One region of the Streptomyces sp. CA-181903 genome, then DNA from elsewhere that is predicted to be linked to it. Evidence: riboswitches for the same ligand, from Rfam matches in the RefSeq annotation. Region 1 holds a riboswitch; each other region holds the start of a gene.
The links. Region 1 has a riboswitch for cobalamin ahead of ACQEVS_RS29895 (HoxN/HupN/NixA family nickel/cobalt transporter). Riboswitches for the same ligand answer to the same signal wherever they lie in the genome.
Positions count from the first base shown of each region.

Region 2: it holds a riboswitch for cobalamin, as region 1 does, so the genes downstream of both, ACQEVS_RS03400 (acyl-CoA thioesterase) here and ACQEVS_RS29895 (HoxN/HupN/NixA family nickel/cobalt transporter) in region 1, are expected to answer to the same signal.
Region 3: it holds a riboswitch for cobalamin, as region 1 does, so the genes downstream of both, metE (5-methyltetrahydropteroyltriglutamate--homocysteine S-methyltransferase) here and ACQEVS_RS29895 (HoxN/HupN/NixA family nickel/cobalt transporter) in region 1, are expected to answer to the same signal.
Region 4: it holds a riboswitch for cobalamin, as region 1 does, so the genes downstream of both, ACQEVS_RS22445 (ribonucleoside-diphosphate reductase subunit alpha) here and ACQEVS_RS29895 (HoxN/HupN/NixA family nickel/cobalt transporter) in region 1, are expected to answer to the same signal.

Region 1 covers NZ_JBNJLY010000001.1:6,739,199-6,743,535, reverse strand. The annotation lists gene ACQEVS_RS29900 (class I SAM-dependent methyltransferase) at 1-28, opposite strand, end outside; gene ACQEVS_RS29895 (HoxN/HupN/NixA family nickel/cobalt transporter) at 241-1,383, opposite strand; cobalamin riboswitch at 1,416-1,638, opposite strand; partial or broken gene ACQEVS_RS29890 (APC family permease) at 1,945-3,464, shown strand; gene ACQEVS_RS29885 (YIP1 family protein) at 3,569-4,159, shown strand.
Region 2 covers NZ_JBNJLY010000001.1:810,717-815,053, reverse strand. The annotation lists gene ACQEVS_RS03410 (DUF6114 domain-containing protein) at 1-220, opposite strand, end outside; gene ACQEVS_RS03405 (DUF6230 family protein) at 223-846, opposite strand; cobalamin riboswitch at 972-1,214, shown strand; partial or broken gene ACQEVS_RS03400 (acyl-CoA thioesterase) at 1,366-1,698, shown strand; gene ACQEVS_RS03395 (esterase/lipase family protein) at 1,936-2,817, opposite strand; gene ACQEVS_RS03390 (class I SAM-dependent methyltransferase) at 3,024-3,875, shown strand; gene ACQEVS_RS03385 (adenosylcobinamide amidohydrolase) at 3,904-4,337, opposite strand, start outside.
Region 3 covers NZ_JBNJLY010000001.1:6,417,110-6,421,446, forward strand. The annotation lists partial or broken gene metE (5-methyltetrahydropteroyltriglutamate--homocysteine S-methyltransferase) at 1-1,180, opposite strand, end outside; cobalamin riboswitch at 1,345-1,587, opposite strand; gene ACQEVS_RS28525 (hypothetical protein) at 2,093-2,395, shown strand; partial or broken gene ACQEVS_RS28530 (CGNR zinc finger domain-containing protein) at 2,610-2,753, shown strand; partial or broken gene ACQEVS_RS28535 (TetR/AcrR family transcriptional regulator) at 2,767-3,407, opposite strand; gene ACQEVS_RS28540 ((2Fe-2S)-binding protein) at 3,721-4,302, shown strand; gene ACQEVS_RS28545 (FAD binding domain-containing protein) at 4,299-4,337, shown strand, end outside.
Region 4 covers NZ_JBNJLY010000001.1:4,998,621-5,002,957, reverse strand. The annotation lists gene mctP (monocarboxylate uptake permease MctP) at 1-872, shown strand, start outside; adenosylcobalamin-variant (AdoCbl-variant) riboswitch at 1,330-1,430, shown strand; gene ACQEVS_RS22445 (ribonucleoside-diphosphate reductase subunit alpha) at 1,604-4,009, shown strand; gene ACQEVS_RS22440 (ribonucleotide-diphosphate reductase subunit beta) at 4,000-4,337, shown strand, end outside.

The DNA of each region.
Region 1 (4,337 bases):
CGGTGAGGGTGATCTTCTCGCGGTCCATGGGCCTCCTGACGGAAGGGCGGTCGCTGTCGTCCTCCCGGCCGAAGGGCGGCTGCCGCCGTCCTCACGGTAGCCCCGGTGGTGTCCTTCCGTCCCGGCCCGGGAGAGCCCGGCCAGGCGGGGACGGTGGGCCGGCGTGCGGCGGGCGGGCGGGCCGCGCCCGCCCGGGCAGGACGCCGGCCCGCCCGCCATGCATCGGCTCCCGGCCCCGCGTCAGCCCTCCGCCGCCGGGGCCGTCGCGCCGCGCGCGGCCCAGCGCTGCTCGACCTTGGCGAGGCGCCAGTACGCCAGGGCCGCGGCCCAGACCACCACGAACAGGCCGACGATGACGAAGCCGACGTTGTCGAGGTTGAGCCCGGCGATCCAGCCGGTGACCCCGTCGTCCAGGTCCAGCTTCTCGTGCAGCACGCCGACCAGTTCGATGGTGCCGATGAGGAAGGCGACGGCGATCGACAGGCCGGTGATGGTGAGGTTGTAGTAGACCTTGCGGACCGGGTTGGAGAACGCCCACTGGTAGGCGAAGTTCATGAACGTGCCGTCGAGCGTGTCGAAGAGGCTCATGCCGGCGGCGAACAGCAGCGGCAGGCAGAGGATCGCGTACCAGGGCAGTCCGGCGGCGGCGCCGCTGCCGGCCATCACCATCAGGGTGACCTCGGTGGCGGTGTCGAAGCCCAGGCCGAAGAGGAAGCCCAGCGGGTACATCTGCCCGGGGCGGCTGATGGAGCGGGTGAACCGGCCGAGGACGCGGTTCATGAAGCCGCGCGAGTCGAGCTGCTTCTCCAGTTCGGCCTCGTCGTAGCGGCCCTCGCGCATGGCGCGGAAGATGCGCAGGATGCCGGCGAGGGCGACGAGGTTGAGGGCGGCGATGAGGTAGAGGAAGCCGCCGGAGACGGACGTGCCGACGATGCCGAGGGTCTGGTGGGTGGACGAGTCCTCGTCCATCAGCGTGCTCGCCATGTGCGTGCCGCCGGCGACCAGCGCGGCCATGACGACGACCACGCTGGAGTGGCCGAGGGCGAACCAGAAGCCGACGGACACCGGGCGCTTGCCGTCGGCCATCAGCTTGCGGGTGGTGTTGTCGATGGCGGCGATGTGGTCGGCGTCGAAGGCGTGCCGCATGCCGAGGGTGTAGGCGGTGACGCCGAGGCCGACGCCGTACACCTTGGAGCCCACGTGGTAGTCGTTCGGGACGACGAGCAGGAAGAGCACGCCGAAGGCGACGACGTGCAGGGCGGCTATGACGGCGAGCAGGCCGGCGGTCCGCATCGTGTCCTCGCGGCGCCAGCGGAAGGCGGCGGACGGTCCGGCGGCCGCCTCGGGGGGCGCACCGGTGGACGCGTCGGTGGGCAGGGTCATCGGGGGTTCACGCTCCAGCACCTCGTGGATCGGTTCACTGAGATGCCGTGGCCGGTCTCCTGGCTTACGGGTTCGTTCGCGTCCGTCCCCGCCTTCCCGGCAGCCGGCTGCGGCCAGTGGCTCCACGCGCCCGGTGGGCCGCGCGGAACGGGACGGTCACTCCCCGATCACAGTGGCGAGGGCCGCTCCGGAATCGGATCCCCCTGGGAGCATCCTGCACCGGTCTTCCCGAACACCACGGCCGGGTCACTGTAACGCCCCTGCCAGTGCGGACGCACCGAGAGTGGCGATTGTCATGTCCTGCCTCAGGGGGCGCTCCGGTCGCGCCACCGGCTTCCGTCCCGTGCCGCGCTCCGGTCCCGTACGCCCCGGGTCTTGACTCGGCGCGGAGCGCCCGGCGAGAGTCACCCAGCATCCCGTCCGGCCCGTGGGTCCCAACTCCCGTGCGCTGTTCGGGCGGTGGCCGCGTCCCGGTCCGGCACGCCCCGTCCGGGGTGATGGACGGGCCGGGCGGGCCGGTGTACGAGTGCAGGTATCGCGCCGACGGGAAGGGTGGCCGCCATGGCGGACGGAACGGGAGAGAGAGCCGGCACGCCGGACGGGCAGGGCGGATTCGTCCGCCGCGTCGGGCCGTTCCAGGCCACCGCCATCAACATGAGCCAGATGTGCGGGATCGGCCCGTTCGTCACCATTCCGCTGATGGTCGCGGCCTTCGGCGGCCCGCAGGCCGTCGTCGGCTTCCTCGCGGGGGCGCTGCTCGCCCTCGCGGACGGCCTGGTGTGGGCCGAACTCGGCGCGTCCCTGCCGGGCGCGGGCGGCAGTTACGTCTACCTGCGGCAGGCGTTCCAGTACCGGACGGGCCGGCTCATGCCGTTCCTGTTCGTCTGGACCGCCATGCTCTACGTGCCGCTGGCGATGGCGAGCGGCGTGATGGGCTTCGTGCAGTACCTGGGGTACCTCTGGCCGGGCATGACCCCGACGCAGGGGGACCTGACGGGCCTCGCGCTCATCGTGGCCGTCGTGGCGCTGCTGTGGGGGCGGGTGGAGAACATGGCCCGGATCACCACGGTGCTCTGGGGCGTGATGATCGCGGCCGTGCTGCTGGTGATCACCGCCGCGTTCACCCACTTCAGCCCGGACCGGGCGTTCACCTACCCGTCGCACGCCTTCGAGCTGACGAGCAATCACTTCTGGATCGGCTTCGCGGCGGGCCTGACCATCGGCATCTACGACTACGGCGGTTACTGGACGACCGCCTACATGGGCGCCGAGATCAAGGACCCCGGACGCACCATCCCACGCTCCATCATCTACTCCATCCTCGGCATCATGGGCATCTATCTGCTGCTCCAGATCGGCACCCTGGGCGTCGTGGACTGGCGGGACATGCTCGACGCGGACAACGTCGCCTCGTCCTCCGTGGCCTCCGCCGTGCTGGAACGCACCTGGGGGCGGGGGCCGCCGACACCGTCACCGTGCTCGTCCTGATCACCGCCGTGGCGTCGGTCTTCACCGGCCTCCTGGGCGCCTCCCGGATCCCCTACAACGCGGCCCGGGAGAAGGTGTTCTTCCGCGCGTTCGGCACCCTGCACCCGCGCCACCGCTTCCCCGTCCTCGGCCTGCTGAGCATGGGGGCGATCGGCTGCGTCGGGTTCCTGATCGGCCGTCACACGGACCTGGCGACGCTGATCCAGCTGCTGACGACGGTGATGGTGCTCGTCCAGGCGCTGGGCCAGATCGCGGCCGTGACCGTCCTCCGCCGACGCCAGCCGACGCTGCCGCGCCCGTACCGGATGTGGCTCTATCCGCTGCCGAGCCTCGTGGCGCTGGTCGGGTGGCTCGTCATCTACGGCTACGCGGACCGCAATTCGCCCGGACGGCACCCCATCGAGTGGTCGCTCGCCTGGTTCGCCGCGGGTTGCGTGGCCTTCCTGCTGTGGGCGCGGATGGAGCGGGTGTGGCCGTTCGGGCCGCGGGAGATCAGCGAGGAGTACCTGCCGGCCGCCGGAGGGGACGCGGACGCGGACGCCGCTCCGGAACCGGACTCCGGCACCGGTCCGGTGGAGCCCACGCCCGCCTGACGCCCGCCCGACGCTCACCTGACGCCCCGTCGGAGCCCGGCGCCCGGCCGGCCCGCCGCGCCCGCCCCGGGATCACCTCCCAGGGCGGTGAGAGAATCGCCCCCATGCCCCTGACCACCACGACGTCCCCCCGCCCCCCGGACTCCGGACGGCGCAAGCTGCTCTGGCACCGGCTCATATTCGGGCTCTGGTACCGGCCCGTCGAAGTGCTCGACGAGGCCCGGGACCGGAGCGTCTGGGGCGCCGCCATGTTCCTGTGCCTGCTCTGCGGGGCGCTGGGGACCATGGCCAAGGACTCGTTCTGGGCCCAGTGGGACGTGAGCCCCGCGCTCGCCCTGGAGGCCATGGCCATCGGCTCGGGCGTCATCCTGCTCGCCAGCGTGCTTCTGGGCCTCGTCACCCACGCCATCGCCCGCCGGCTCGGCGGCAACGGCCGGCCCGGGCCGACGGCGAGCCTGTTCGTCCTCGTCTTCTGGACCACCGACCTCCCCCGGCTGGCCCTGGACTCCTGCCTCCCGAGCGCCTCGATCCCCGTCCGCGCCACCGCCGCGGCCTCCGCCGTCTTCGGCTGCGCCCTGGCCACCCTCCTGATCCGCGGTCAGCACCACCTCCCGACCCACAAGGCGGTCGCGGCGGTGAGCATCCAGATGCTGGCGGCGGTGGCCCTGCTGAAGTTCCCACCGGGCAGCGGCTGAGCGGCCGCCGACCGCGGCGGATCCGGCGCTCCGGCGTCCCGCGGAGCGCCTCCCCACCCTGCCGGCCCGTCACCGCGACGGGCCGGTTCGTCGTGCGCCCGGCCCCGGGCACGCGAAGGCCCGCCCGGTGCGACGGGGGATGCACACCGGGCGGGCTCGAAGACAGTTCTACCTCATC
Region 2 (4,337 bases), 5.9 Mb from region 1:
CGGCGGCGACCAGCGCGCAGCCCAGGCCGAGCGTGGCGAGCCCGCCCGTGCCCAGCGTGATCACCACGGGGAGCGGGGCGCAGGTGACGGCGACGAGCTCGGCGCCCGCCAGCAGCAGGAGCGTCCCGGCCCAGAACGGCCGGGTCCGGCGCCACCTGCGCGGTGCCGTACGGCGTCGGGGCGCGGGAGGCGGCGGTTCCGGCGCCGCGTCGTGGTGCACGGTCAGTAGCACCCCTTGTCGCCGGGGCGGATGCTGAGGGCCAGGCCCTTGAGGCGGAAGTTACCTCCGGTGGCGGAGCGGGCGTGGGTGCGGATGCCGTCCACTTCGAGGTCCGTCGCCTGGAGGCCGAACTGCCCGGCCGCGCCCTGGCTGTGGGGCACCGCGTCCAGCGTGGAGGCGTCCCGGCCGAGCTCCATCCGTCCGAACCGGGCGTCGCCCGTCAGGTCGTCCACGTCGATGACGAGATCGTCGACCGTCACCGCGGTGTCCCGGTCGCCCGCGGTGAGCTTGAACGTCACCGTCCCGACCGGGGTGTTGACGCGCGTCGACTCGCACAGGCCGGTGAGCGTCGCGTTCCCCACGCCGATCCTGGCCTGCGGCCGGCCCGGGCCGTCGACGGTGCGGTCCACCGCGGTGAACACGGTCAGCCCTTTGCCGGTGAGCTTCCGGGCGGAGATCTGGGACGTCGTCCCCGAGACGGCGAAGGACGCCGCCAGCACGCCCTGGGCCATGGCCACCGCCATCACCCCGACGAGGGCCAGCGCGAGGGCCGCGACCGGCACCGCCCGCCGCCACACCGTACGGCCCTCGGCCGGCGTCGCCGCGTCGTCCGCCACCCCGCTCATGTCCCTCCGCCTCCCCGGCCGCGGCGAGCCCTCTCGCCCCCCGCAAGAAGCTGCCCGCCCACCAGGTCCGTAGTCGTGACGTGATGTCACCCATGAGGAGGAATGCCGGGGTGGGCGCTGCGGTTACGCTGACGCACGCAGCTGGTTCGCCCCGTCGGCCGGACGGGAGCGTCGTAAGAGGGAACCCGGTGGGAATCCGGGACTGCCCCGCAGCGGTGAGCGGGAACGACCGCCGTCATACGCACTGGGCCCGACGCACGGGCCCGGGAAGCGACGGCCAGTAGGTGCCTCGTACGGGATCCGACGGATTCCGTACGCCACGGGGCGCGCCCGCGAGTCCGAAGACCTGCCCGCTGCCCGTACGCCCCCAGTGCGTGCGGCCGGCCGGCCGTCGTCCGTACGTGCCGCCGGTCCGTTTCCCGCGACTCGCGAAGGAGAGTTGACGTGGCCGACACGACCGCCACCCTGCACGCCGCCGCCAAGGGCCCGGCCGATTCCCGGGTTTCCCTAGCCCACATCATGAGCGAGCACGACACCAACCTGTACGGCACGATCCACGGCGGTGTGGTGATGAAGCTCATCGACGACGCGGCCGCGGCCGCCGCCGGGCGGCACGCGGGCGGCCCCGCGGTGACCGTCTCGGTGGACCGGATGACGTTCCTGGCCCCGGTACGCGCCGGTGACCTGCTGAGCGTGCACGCCGAGCTGGAACGAGCGGGCCGGACCTCGATGAGCGTGGCGGTCCGGGTGACCGCGGAGCGGTGGAACGCCTCCGGGCCGGTCACCGATGTGGCCACCGGGCGGCTGACGTTCGTCGCGGTCGACGCCGACGGCAGGCCCCGCCCCGTACCGGCACTCGGGGAGCCGGGAGCGGCCGGCTCCTGACCCCCGGGGGGCGGTCCGGTGCGCCGGACCGCCCCGCCCCGCCGGCCGCGTCCCGGCACTTCGTCGTCCCCGGACCGGTGATGACGATCGTCCCGTCGCCGAAGTGGCCGCCGCGGTGGTGGAGTTCGCGGCGCCGGACCCGCTTCCGCTCCCGGGCGGGGTCCGGCATGGAGCGGATCATCCCGTGGCGCCTCGCGGCCGCACCTAGGCCGGACCGCCGCAGTCGACGGGAGCGGCGTGCGCGGGATCCAGGGCGTTGGCCACGAGCCGGAAGGCGACGGGGTCCGCCAGGGCGAGGGTCCAGTGCGCGGCCGGGTCGAGCGGACACACGTCCTGGAGCAGGATGTTGTCGACGTCCGGGCCGGTGAGGAACTGGGAGCGGTACGGGACGACCACCTCGTCGAAGCGGGTGGCGATCACGGTGTACCGCACACCCGGAACGGTGTCGCCGCCCCGGTTGAGCTCGCGGAGGAAGGCGGATCCCGCGAGCTGCTGCCGGAGGGCCGGGTGGTGGAGGAGGACGGTGGTGGCGGGGACGTACCGGGCGAGCGTGGACAGTCCCAGCACGGTCGTGCCGTGATTGCTGGGCCCGAGGCCGACGAGGGTGTGCACCTTGCGTGCCCCGCCGAGGAACCGCAGGTAGTAGCGCGGCATCATGCCGCCCTGGGAGTGCCCGACGATGTCCACCTGCCGGGCGCGCGTCGTCGCCAGCACCTCGTCGACGAAGGAGGCGAGTTCACCGGCCGAGCGTTCGACCGGGCCGAGGCCGGCGAGACCGGGGGCGTCGGGCACCCGCCCGTAGTCCAGGGCGAAGACGCAGTACCCGCGCCGCGTGAGGTGGCCGGCGAGCGCGGGCCAGGTGGCGGCGGCGTCCAGCCACGTCCCGTGGACGAGCACGACGGGTCGCGGGTGTGCGGCGGACGGTCTGCACGGGCGCCCGTCCCCGCTGCCGGGCGGCCCCGGTGGGACGACGGGCCGGGCCGACGCCGTCGCGGCGCCCGCACCCGGCGACGTCCCGGACAGGAGCAGGAGAACCGGCAGTATGGCGCAGAGGACGAGGCGGAGCACAAGGCGGGGTGGGATCACTGCGGCGATTCCTCCGTCAACGCTGGAGCCCCGGGGGACCCGCGAGGCCGCGTTCCCCTCCCGAGGGCGCATCTTCGCCACCGCTACCCGGCTCGTACGCCGCCGAACTCCGGCCCGGCCCCGCACGCGTGTGCGTCGCACCCCTCGGAAGGGTGGCCGTCCCCCGGCGGCCCCTGTCCGCCGCGGCCGGCGGGTAGGCGCACCCCATGGCGACCTCTGAGGAAGACCGGGGCCCGCTCGCCCTGCCGCCTGTTGCCCTGACGTCCCTGTGGACGCTCCACCACCGGGCGTCGGCCGCCCGCCGGAACCCCCCGCTCCTCGACGACCCCGTCGCCGTCGGACTGGCCGACCGGTGCGCCTGGCCCCTGGAGACGTGGTTCGGGCCGCCGCGCTCGCTCCTCGAGCAGTACCTGGCCCGCCGCGCCGTGCTGTACGACGCGGCGACCGCGGAGTTCCTGCGCGCCCATTCCGAAGCGACCGTGATCGCGCTGGGGGAGGGCCTGGAGACCCAGTTCTGGCGGGTCGACAACGGCTCGGTGCACTGGCTCTCGGTCGACCTGCCGGACGTGCTCGCCCTGCGCCGGGCGGTGCTGCCGCACGGCCGGCGGCAGCGGACCGTCGAGTGTTCCGCGACCGACCCGCGGTGGGCGGAACGCACCGCCACCGAGGCCCCGGTGCTGATCTCCGCCCAGGGCCTGCTGATGTACCTGCCCCCGGCCGAGACCACCGCCCTCGTCCGCCTGTGCGCCCGCCACTTCCCGCGCGGTGTCCTGCTCTTCGACACGATTCCCCGCTGGATGGCCCGCCGGTCGGTCTGCCGCCTCCTGACCCGGGGCGGCACCTTCCGGTTTCCGCCGCTGCACGGTTCCCGCCGCTCGTCCTACCTGCGGCCCGCCCCGGGGGAGAGCCGTCACACGGTGACCGAGCGCCCGATCGGCCCGTACACGCTGGGGACTTGGGCGGTGCTCCGGCCCCTGCACCTGGCGCAGCGATGGCGGTGGGTGCGGAGGGTGTTCATGCCGGCCTTCGTCCGCGTGGACGTTTCCGACGGCCGGTAGCCCGGGACCGTCCGGCTCGTCCGGTGTGTCAGACCGCCGCGGGTACGGCCGAGCGCACGGCGTGGTACGCGGCCCTCGCCAGTCGCGCGCCCCACAGGGAACGCGGCCCGGCGAAGGCGTGCGCCGCCGCACCCGGCCGGGGGACGCGTGCCGCCACGCACACGGCGTCCGTGGGTGTGCCGGAACAGTCGTGGCCGGCGTCCAGCAGCGCCTGGACCTTGGCCTCGGTGACGGTGGCGACGGCGTTGACCAGGGCGGCGTCGGTCAGGGCCGCGGGGACGGCGGCGATGATGTTGATCGTGCCGGGTTCCGCGAACCCGGCGGTGCCCTCCTCCGGCGAGGCCGCCCAGCCCCGTACCGCGATCCCCGCGGTCGCCACGGCCTCCACGCCGCCGTCGTGGGCCCGGCCGAAGGCGGAGACGTCGGCCGCCGTCATGAGGCCCACCCCGGCACCGCCCGCGC
Region 3 (4,337 bases), 320 kb from region 1:
GGTCGGCCCGGTTGGCAGCCAGTTCGGCGGCGATGGTGTCGGTGCCCTGGGCGAGGCCCTTGGCGAGCGTGACGATCTCGCGCGTCTTCTGCTGCGCGAAGGCCAGCCAGCGCAGGATCTGCGGCGCGATGTCGCGCTCCATGGCGGCGTCGAGGGGGACGTGCAGCAGGGACGAGGACGCGGCCACGTCCACCCGCTCCGCCAGGCCGAGCAGCGTGCCCAGGGTGGCGAGGGATTTCTCCAGGTCGTTCACCCAGATGTTGCGGCCGTTGACGACACCGGCGACCAGGCGCTTGCCGGGCAGCCCGCCGACGGCGGCGAGGTCGTCGAGGTTGGCGGCGGCGGCCTCGGTGAAGTCCAGGGCGAGCCCGTCCACCGGCGCCTTGGCGAGGACGGGCAGGGCCTCGCCGAGCCGGTCGAAGTACGAGGCGACCAGCAGCTTCGGCCGGTCGGGCAGCGCGCCGAGCTCGCGGTAGGCGCGCTCGGCGGCGTTGAGTTCGGCCGGGGTGCGGTCCTGCACCAGGGCGGGCTCGTCCAGCTGCACCCACTCGGCGCCGGCCGCCCGCAGGTCGGCCAGCACCTCCGCGTACACCGGCAGCAGGCGGTCCAGCAGGGTGAGCGGGACGAAGTCCGGATCCACGCCCGGCGCGGGCTTGGCGAGCAGCAGGTAGGTGACGGGTCCGACGAGGACGGGCCGGGCGGCGGCCAGACCGAGGGCGAGGGCCTCCTTCAACTCCGCGACCTGCTTGGCCGAGTCGGTACGGAACACCGTGTCCGGGCCCAGTTCCGGCACCAGGTAGTGGTAGTTGGTGTCGAACCACTTGGTCATCTCCAGCGGCGCCACGTCCTGCGTACCGCGCGCCATCGCGAAGTACCCGGCCAGGGCGTCCGCCTCGACGGCTTCCCGGTGGCGCGCGGGGACCGCGCCGACCATGACGGTGGTGTCGAGGACGTGGTCGTAGTACGAGAAGTCGCCGGTGGGCACCTCGTGGAGGCCGGCCGCGGCCAACTGCTCCCAGGTGTCCCGGCGCAGGCCGGCGGCGGTGGCGCGCAGGGCGTCGGCCGTCACCCGGCCCTTCCAGTAGCCCTCGATCGCCTTCTTGAGTTCACGGTTCCGGCCCTGGCGGGGGTAGCCGTACACGGTGGCGCGTGCTGCCGCGGCTGCGGACTTGGCGGTCACGGAGATCTCCTTCGCGAGATGGATCCCTGAGATCCCGGGACGGGACGAGAGCGCGAAGGGTGACGGAACCGGACGGGCCGAGCGCGCGCGGCACGGCGCGGTCGTCCGCCTGGTATGTACGCCGACCCGCCCTCGAGGTCACCGGGATGTCCACGCACGAGTGGTTCGCGCGCGGGCAGCGGGCAGGTCTTCGGACTCGCGGGCGCGCCCCGTTGTGTACGGAATCCGTCGGATTCCGTACGAGGCACCTACTGGCCGTCGCTTCCCGGGCCCGTGCGTCGGGCCCAGTGCGTATGACGGCGGTCGTTCCCGCTCACCGCTGCGGGGCAGTCCCGGATTCCCACCGGGTTCCCTCTTGCGACGCTCCCGTCTGGCGGGCGGGGCGAACCAGCTGCACTTGTCAGCCTAGAGGGTGCGGGGTTGGGACGGAAGGGAGTTCGTGATGCGAAGGGTGAGGTGGGACACGTGGGGCGGGACGGGTGCGGGGAGGGGCGACGGCCCGGAGGGGCCGTCGCGCGGCCGCCGCCGGGCGCCCCGGCGCGGGGAGGTGCCCGTGCGGGCGCGGCTGCCGTGGTCACGCGGGGGACGGGGGAGGCGGGACGGCCGGGGAGCGAGGGGTTCCGCGCCGGTGAGGAAGCGGAGCGGGTTGCGGCGCGTCATGAGGTCGACGAGGCCGTCGTCGACGCCGGCGGCGCGGGCCCGGGGAGGACGGACCCGCGGGGGCGGAGCCCCCGTGCCGCAGGGGTGCGGCACGGGGTGCGCGCGGTACGGGCTGGGGTTTCAGCCGCTCTGGGGCGGCAGTTACGAAACGTGTTTGCACAAGGTGCAACCACTGTTGTGACGCGCGAGGTTGCCCTAGATTCCTCGCATACGGCCCGACTCCCGTGCACCGTGCGAAACTTGGAGGATTCCGTGAACGGAAAGTTTGCGACGGCCGGACTCGCCGCGGTCGCGGCGGCCCTGCTGGCCGGAGTGGCGCCGGCCGCCCCGGCGTCGGCAGCCACCGCGGCGCCGGCCCGGGGAGCGGTGACGGCGGGCTCGTCCACCTACTACGTCTACGTCACCGGGGTAGCCGGCTCGCTGGACGGTGCCCGGGCGAACGCGAACCAGAAGCTCCCGCACAACTGCTACCCCTGGGGTGTGGTGGCCAGCGGCACCACGCCCGACAGCAATATCTGGGTGACCGTCCAGGGCAACTGCACCACGGAGCGGTGACCGGGGGCGGCGTCCGCGCAGCGCTGGACCGGCACTCGCGCAGCGGTGACCGAGGGGCGCCGACCCAACCGGCGCCCCTCGGGGCTTCAGGGACGGACCTCAGCGCGCCGAACGCTGTCCGTCCGGCGTTTCGGCCGTCCGCTCGTACCACGCCCGAGGGAAGCGTCCCCGGCGCAGCGTGAACTCCGGGATGGCCGCTTTCCGCGAGCCGTCCGGAAGTCCGTTGTGCACCCGCGTGTACATCGACCGCTCGCGCGGCCGGCGCCGGCAGTGGCGCGGCATGGAGTCCTGCGGCGACAGGATCAAGGCCGCCGCCTACCGGGCTCGTAGGAAGACCGCGCCCGCTCCGGCGGGGTGACCGTTCCGGCCCGTCACGTCCGTTCGGCGGGCGGCCCGGGCGCGCCCGCCCGCAGGCCGTCCGTGACGAGGTCGAAGAGGCGCCGGACGCGTTCGCCGGCGTCGGCGCGGGCGCCGATGTGCCAGAGGCCGGCGATGGCGAGGAGGAGGTCGTCGGGGGTCACCCCGGGCGGATGGTGCCGGCCTTCTCGTTGGCCTCCAGGAGGAGTTCGACGGCCGCGGTGATCGGGGCGTGGCCCCAGCGGGCCGGGGTGGCGGGGGCGCGGGTGGCCTCGCGCATCGCGTCGGCCAGGCCCGCCTTCGCCGCCGCGTACCGGGCCAGCCGGTCGAGCCACTCGCGCAGGGCCCGGTCGGGCGGCCGGGTCGCGAGGAGGTGGCGCGCGGCGTCGTGGACCTGCTGCACCTCGAAGCGGTAGACCTCCAGGATGAGCGCCTCGCGGTCGGGGAAGTTGCGGTAGAGCGTGCCCTGGCCGACGCCCGCCCGCCGCGCGATCGTGCTGAGCGCGACGGCGGGGGAGTGCGTCAACTCGGCCAGTGCGGCGGCCAGGATGCGCTCGCGGTTGCGCCGGGCGTCCGCGCGGCGGGCGTCCGGGCGGCGGTCGCCCGAGCGCCGGGGCGGGGGTTCGCCGTCCTGCTGTGGCACCGTCGTCCGCACGCGCTTCCTCGCCCTCTGTCCGTCGCTTCCCATGTCCTGGTGCGCCCTCAAAACCCTTGCCCGCCCGACGGCCGTCGGCTAGGTTCGGATATCCGGACAGTTGTCCGCTACGCATCGGCGGGAACAACTGTCCACGTACAGCACACTTTAGTGGTCGGAACGGCCGTCGGAACGGCCGATGGTCCATCGGACCGGCCGCTTCCGGGATCCGCCGGCGCCGACCGCCGTGCCGGCGCCGTCATGTGGCGACCACCGCCCGAAAACCGCTCCGCAGAACCGTCGTACCGAAACCGTCGTGTCGAAAAGGGCCCCCATGACCGCACCGACGTCCAGCGTCATCACCCTGCACGTCAACGGAGAACCCCACACCCTCACCGTCGACCACCGCACCACCCTCCTCGACGCCCTGCGCGAGCGCCTCGCCCTGACCGGCACCAAGAAGGGCTGCGACCAAGGCCAGTGCGGCGCCTGCACCGTGCTGCTCGACGGGCGCCGCGCCGTGGCCTGCCTCCAGCTCGCCGTCGCCGCCGAGGGCCGCGCGATCACCACCATCGAGGGCGTCGCCGACGGCGAGCGGCTGCACCCCGTCCAGCAGGCGTTCCTCAAACTCGACGGCTACCAGTGCGGTTACTGCACCCCCGGGCAGATCTGCTCGGCCCTCGCCGTCCTCGACGAGCACGCGGCCGGCTGGCCCAGCGCCGCCACCGACGACGTCCGCCCGGAGGCCGGCCCACCCGACCTCACCGACGCCGAGATCCGGGAGCGGATGAGCGGCAACCTGTGCCGCTGCGGCGCGTACCCGACGATCGTCCGCGCCGTCGCCCGGGCCGCGGACGAGCGCTCGGCGCAGACACACACGCAGGCGCAGGCGCCGGCCGGGGCGGTGGGCGCATGAGGGAGTTCCGCTACCACCGCGCCGCCGACACGGCC
Region 4 (4,337 bases), 1.7 Mb from region 1:
CGCAGTGGGCGTACGCGACGCTGGCGCTCGGCTCGGCGATGGCGCTGTTCCTCTACCCGCACTCGGTGACGGCGGTGCTCTCCAGCAAGAACCGCAACGTCATCCGCCGCAACACCACCATCCTGCCGTTGTACTCGCTGATGCTGGGGCTGCTGGCGATGCTCGGCTTCATGGCGGTGGCGGCGGGGATCAAGGTGAAGAACGGCCAGCTGGCCATCCCGCAGCTCTTCGAGGACATGTTCCCGGACTGGTTCACCGGCGTCGCCTTCGCGGCGATCGGCATCGGCGCCCTGGTCCCGGCGGCCATCATGTCCATCGCCGCCGCCAACCTCTTCACCCGCAACATCTACAAGGACTTCCTGCGGCCGGACGCCTCGCCGGCGCACGAGGCGAAGGTCTCCAAGCTGGCGTCCCTGCTGGTGAAGGTCGGCGCGCTCGTCTTCGTCCTCACCATGGACAAAACGGTCGCCATCAACTTCCAGCTGCTGGGCGGCATCTGGATCCTCCAGACCGTCCCCGCCCTGGTCGGTGGCCTCTTCACCCGCTGGTTCCACCGCTGGGCGCTGCTGGCGGGCTGGGCGACGGGCATGATCTACGGCACCTGGCGCGCCTACGACACCCCGAGCGCCACGCAGGACCACTTCGGCAACACCAACCTCATCCCCTTCATCGGGGAGAAGGGGTACATCGGGCTGACGGCCTTCGCGCTGAACGTGCTCGTCGCGGTCGTGCTGACCTTTGTGTTCAAGGCGCTCGGCACACCGGACGGCGTGGACGAGACGAAGGCGTCCGACTACACGGCCGACGCGGGCGACCCGGGTGTCCAGGTGGAACTGCCCCCGGCGACGGCGGGAGCGCCGGGCGGGCGCTGACGCCCCGGCCGGCGGCAGGCCATGGCCGTCGGCCTCACGCCCCGCCGCGGCCGCGGCCGGCCGGGCCGCGCCGCCGGGCGCAGCGCCTCCGCCTCATCGGCCGGAGGCAGGCCCACGACGCGGCCGACCTCCCTGCCGGCACGGACCGGGGAAGGACCCCGCCGGAGCGGCTCCGAGGGGCCGCCTGTGATCGATCTCCCGTTCCACCCAAGTGGATCGTCGGGTTCCGTCCCACCGGCCCCCCTCCCCATCGGCGGAGGGGGGCCGACGGCGCGCCTACGCATTCGTGAAGCCGGGCCGCCCGTCCCTTCTGCCGCCGCGCGACGGGGGATCACTTCCGTGAACGCGCCTGTCTCCGGCCCCCTCCGTTAGCACATTCCGCGACCGTTCCATGACGTGACGACACAACATGTGGGGGCACGCGCGACCGTCGGCACTAGATGTATGCTCGTCCTCGCTGTCGCCGCAGGGGAATCCGGTGGAAATCCGGAACTGTCCCGCAACGGTGTACGTACGGGCCCAATCCGCCCGTTCCGCAGTCCGAGGACCTGCCGGCAGCACGCCAGCACCGGGCCCGCCCGGTACGGCGTCTGAACACGTCCGGGCCTCGCGGGTTGGGCCGGTGGACGCCCGCGCGCACGCCTCGTACGGCTTCCGTACGCCGTCGGCTGCGCGTGCGCGCCCCCCTGCCCTCTCGCCGAGGCCCCCAGCCGAGCGAGGGAGAGCCACACGTGACGATCGCGCCCGCGGAACCTGCTTCAGGTCCGGTTTCAGTGCCCGAGGCGGACACGGTAGCGACCGGCGGCCCCGGGACCGCGCTCCTGCGCACCCTGACGGAGCTCACCGCCGATCTGCCCGCCACCGACCCCGGCAAGGTCGCCGCCGCCGCGCTGCGCGGCCGGCACCCCGGGTCGGACGAGGCCGAACTGCGCTCGCTGGCCACCGAGGCCGCGGCCGGGCTGATCTCCGAGGAGCCCCAGTACTCGCGGCTCGCCGCGCGGCTCCTCACGCTCGCCATCGCCGAGGAGGCGGCCGGGCAGGGCGCGGTCTCCTTCTCCGCGTCCGTCGCCACCGGCCACCGCGAGGGCCTGATCGCCGACGACACCGCCGCGTTCGTGCGCGAGCACGCCGAGCGGCTGGACGCGCTGGTGGACGCCGCGCTCGCCGACGGCGCCGACGACCGCTTCGGCTACTTCGGCCTGCGCACCCTGCACAGCCGCTACCTGCTCCGCCACCCGATCACCCGGAACGTGATCGAGACGCCGCAGCACTTCCTGCTGCGCGTGGCCTGCGGCCTGGCCGAGGACCACAGCGTCCGCGCCCTGGAGGACGTGGCCGAGCTCTACCGCCTCACCAGCACGCTCTCGTACCTCCCCTCCTCCCCCACGCTCTTCAACTCCGGCACGCGCCACCCGCAGATGTCGTCCTGCTACCTGCTGGACTCGCCGCTGGACGAGCTGGACTCGATCTACGACCGGTACCACCAGGTCGCGCGGCTGTCGAAGCACGCGGGCGGCATCGGCCTCTCCTACTCCCGCATCCGCTCGCGCGGTTCGCTGATCCGCGGCACCAACGGGCACTCCAACGGCATCGTGCCGTTCCTGCGGACGCTCGACGCCTCCGTCGCCGCCGTCAACCAGGGCGGCCGGCGCAAGGGCGCGGCCTGCGTCTACCTGGAGACCTGGCACGCGGACATCGAGGAGTTCCTGGAGCTCCGCGACAACACCGGCGAAGAGGCCCGCCGTACGCACAACCTCAACATCGCGCACTGGATCCCGGACGAGTTCATGCGCCGGGTCGAGGCGGACGCCGACTGGTCGCTGTTCTCCCCGGCCGACACCCCCGACCTGGTCGACCTGTACGGCGACGAGTTCGACGCCGCGTACCGGAAGTACGAGGCCGAGGGCAAGGCCGTCAAGTCCATCCCGGCGCGGGTGCTCTACGCCCGGATGATGCGCACCCTCGCGCAGACCGGCAACGGCTGGATGACGTTCAAGGACGCCGCCAACCGCACCGCCAACCAGACCGCCGAGCCCGGCCAGGTCGTCCACTCCTCCAACCTCTGCACGGAGATCCTGGAGGTCACGAACGACGCGAGACGCGTCTGCAACCTCGGTTCCGTCAACCTGGCCGCGCATCTGGGCGCCGACGGCGAGATGGACTGGGAGAAGCTGGACCGCACGGTCCGTACGGCCGTCACCTTCCTCGACCGCGTCGTGGACATCAACTTCTACCCGACCGAGCAGGCGGGGAGCTCCAACTCCCGCTGGCGCCCGGTCGGTCTGGGCCTGATGGGCCTTCAGGACGTCTTCTTCCGGCTGCGCCTGCCCTTCGACTCCCCCGAGGCGAAGGCGCTGTCCACCCGGATCTCCGAGCGGATCATGCTCGCGGCGTACGAGGCGTCCGCCGACCTCGCCGAGCGGCACGGCCCGCACCCGGCCTGGTCCGCGACCCGCACCGCGCGCGGCGTGCTGCACCCGGACCACTACCCGAACACCGAGCCGACCTGGGCCGGGCGCTGGGACGCGCTGCGTACCCGGATCGCCTCCGTCGGCATGCGCAACTCGCTGCTGCTGGCCATCGCGCCGACCGCGACGATCGCGTCCATCGCGGGCGTCTACGAGTGCATCGAGCCGCAGGTTTCGAACCTGTTCAAGCGCGAAACGCTCAGCGGTGAGTTCCTCCAGGTCAACACCTACCTGGTGGAGGACCTGAAGAAGCTCGGCGTCTGGGACCGCACCACGCGCGACGCGATGACCGACGCCAACGGCTCGATCCAGGACATGAACTGGATCCCGCAGGAGGTGCGCGACCTCTACCGCACCGCCTGGGAGATCCCGCAGCGCGCCCTGATCGACATGGCCGCGGCCCGCACCCCGTACCTGGACCAGAGCCAGTCGCTCAACCTGTTCATGGCCTCGCCCACCATCGGCAAGCTCAGCTCGATGTACGCGTACGCCTGGAAGCAGGGCATCAAGACCACGTACTACCTGCGCTCGCGTCCGGCCACCCGGATCGCCCGCGCGGCCGGCTCCACCGCCGCGACCGTCCCCGTCCCCGTCCAGCAGGCCGCGCCCGACGCGGACGCCATCGCCTGCTCCCTGGAAAACCCCGAGTCCTGCGAGGCATGCCAGTAATGTCCAACGAACAGAAGAATCTCCTTGACCCGGGCTTCGAACTGACCCTGCGCCCCATGCGGTACCCGGACTTCTACGACCGCTACCGCGACGCGATCAAAAACACCTGGACCGTGGAGGAGGTCGACCTCCACTCCGACGTGGCCGACCTGGCCAAGCTCTCCCCGGGCGAACAGCACATGATCGGCCGCCTCGTCGCGTTCTTCGCGACCGGCGACTCGATCGTGGCCAACAACCTCGTGCTGACGCTGTACAAGCACATCAACTCCCCCGAGGCGCGGCTGTACCTGTCGCGGCAGCTCTTCGAGGAGGCCGTGCACGTCCAGTT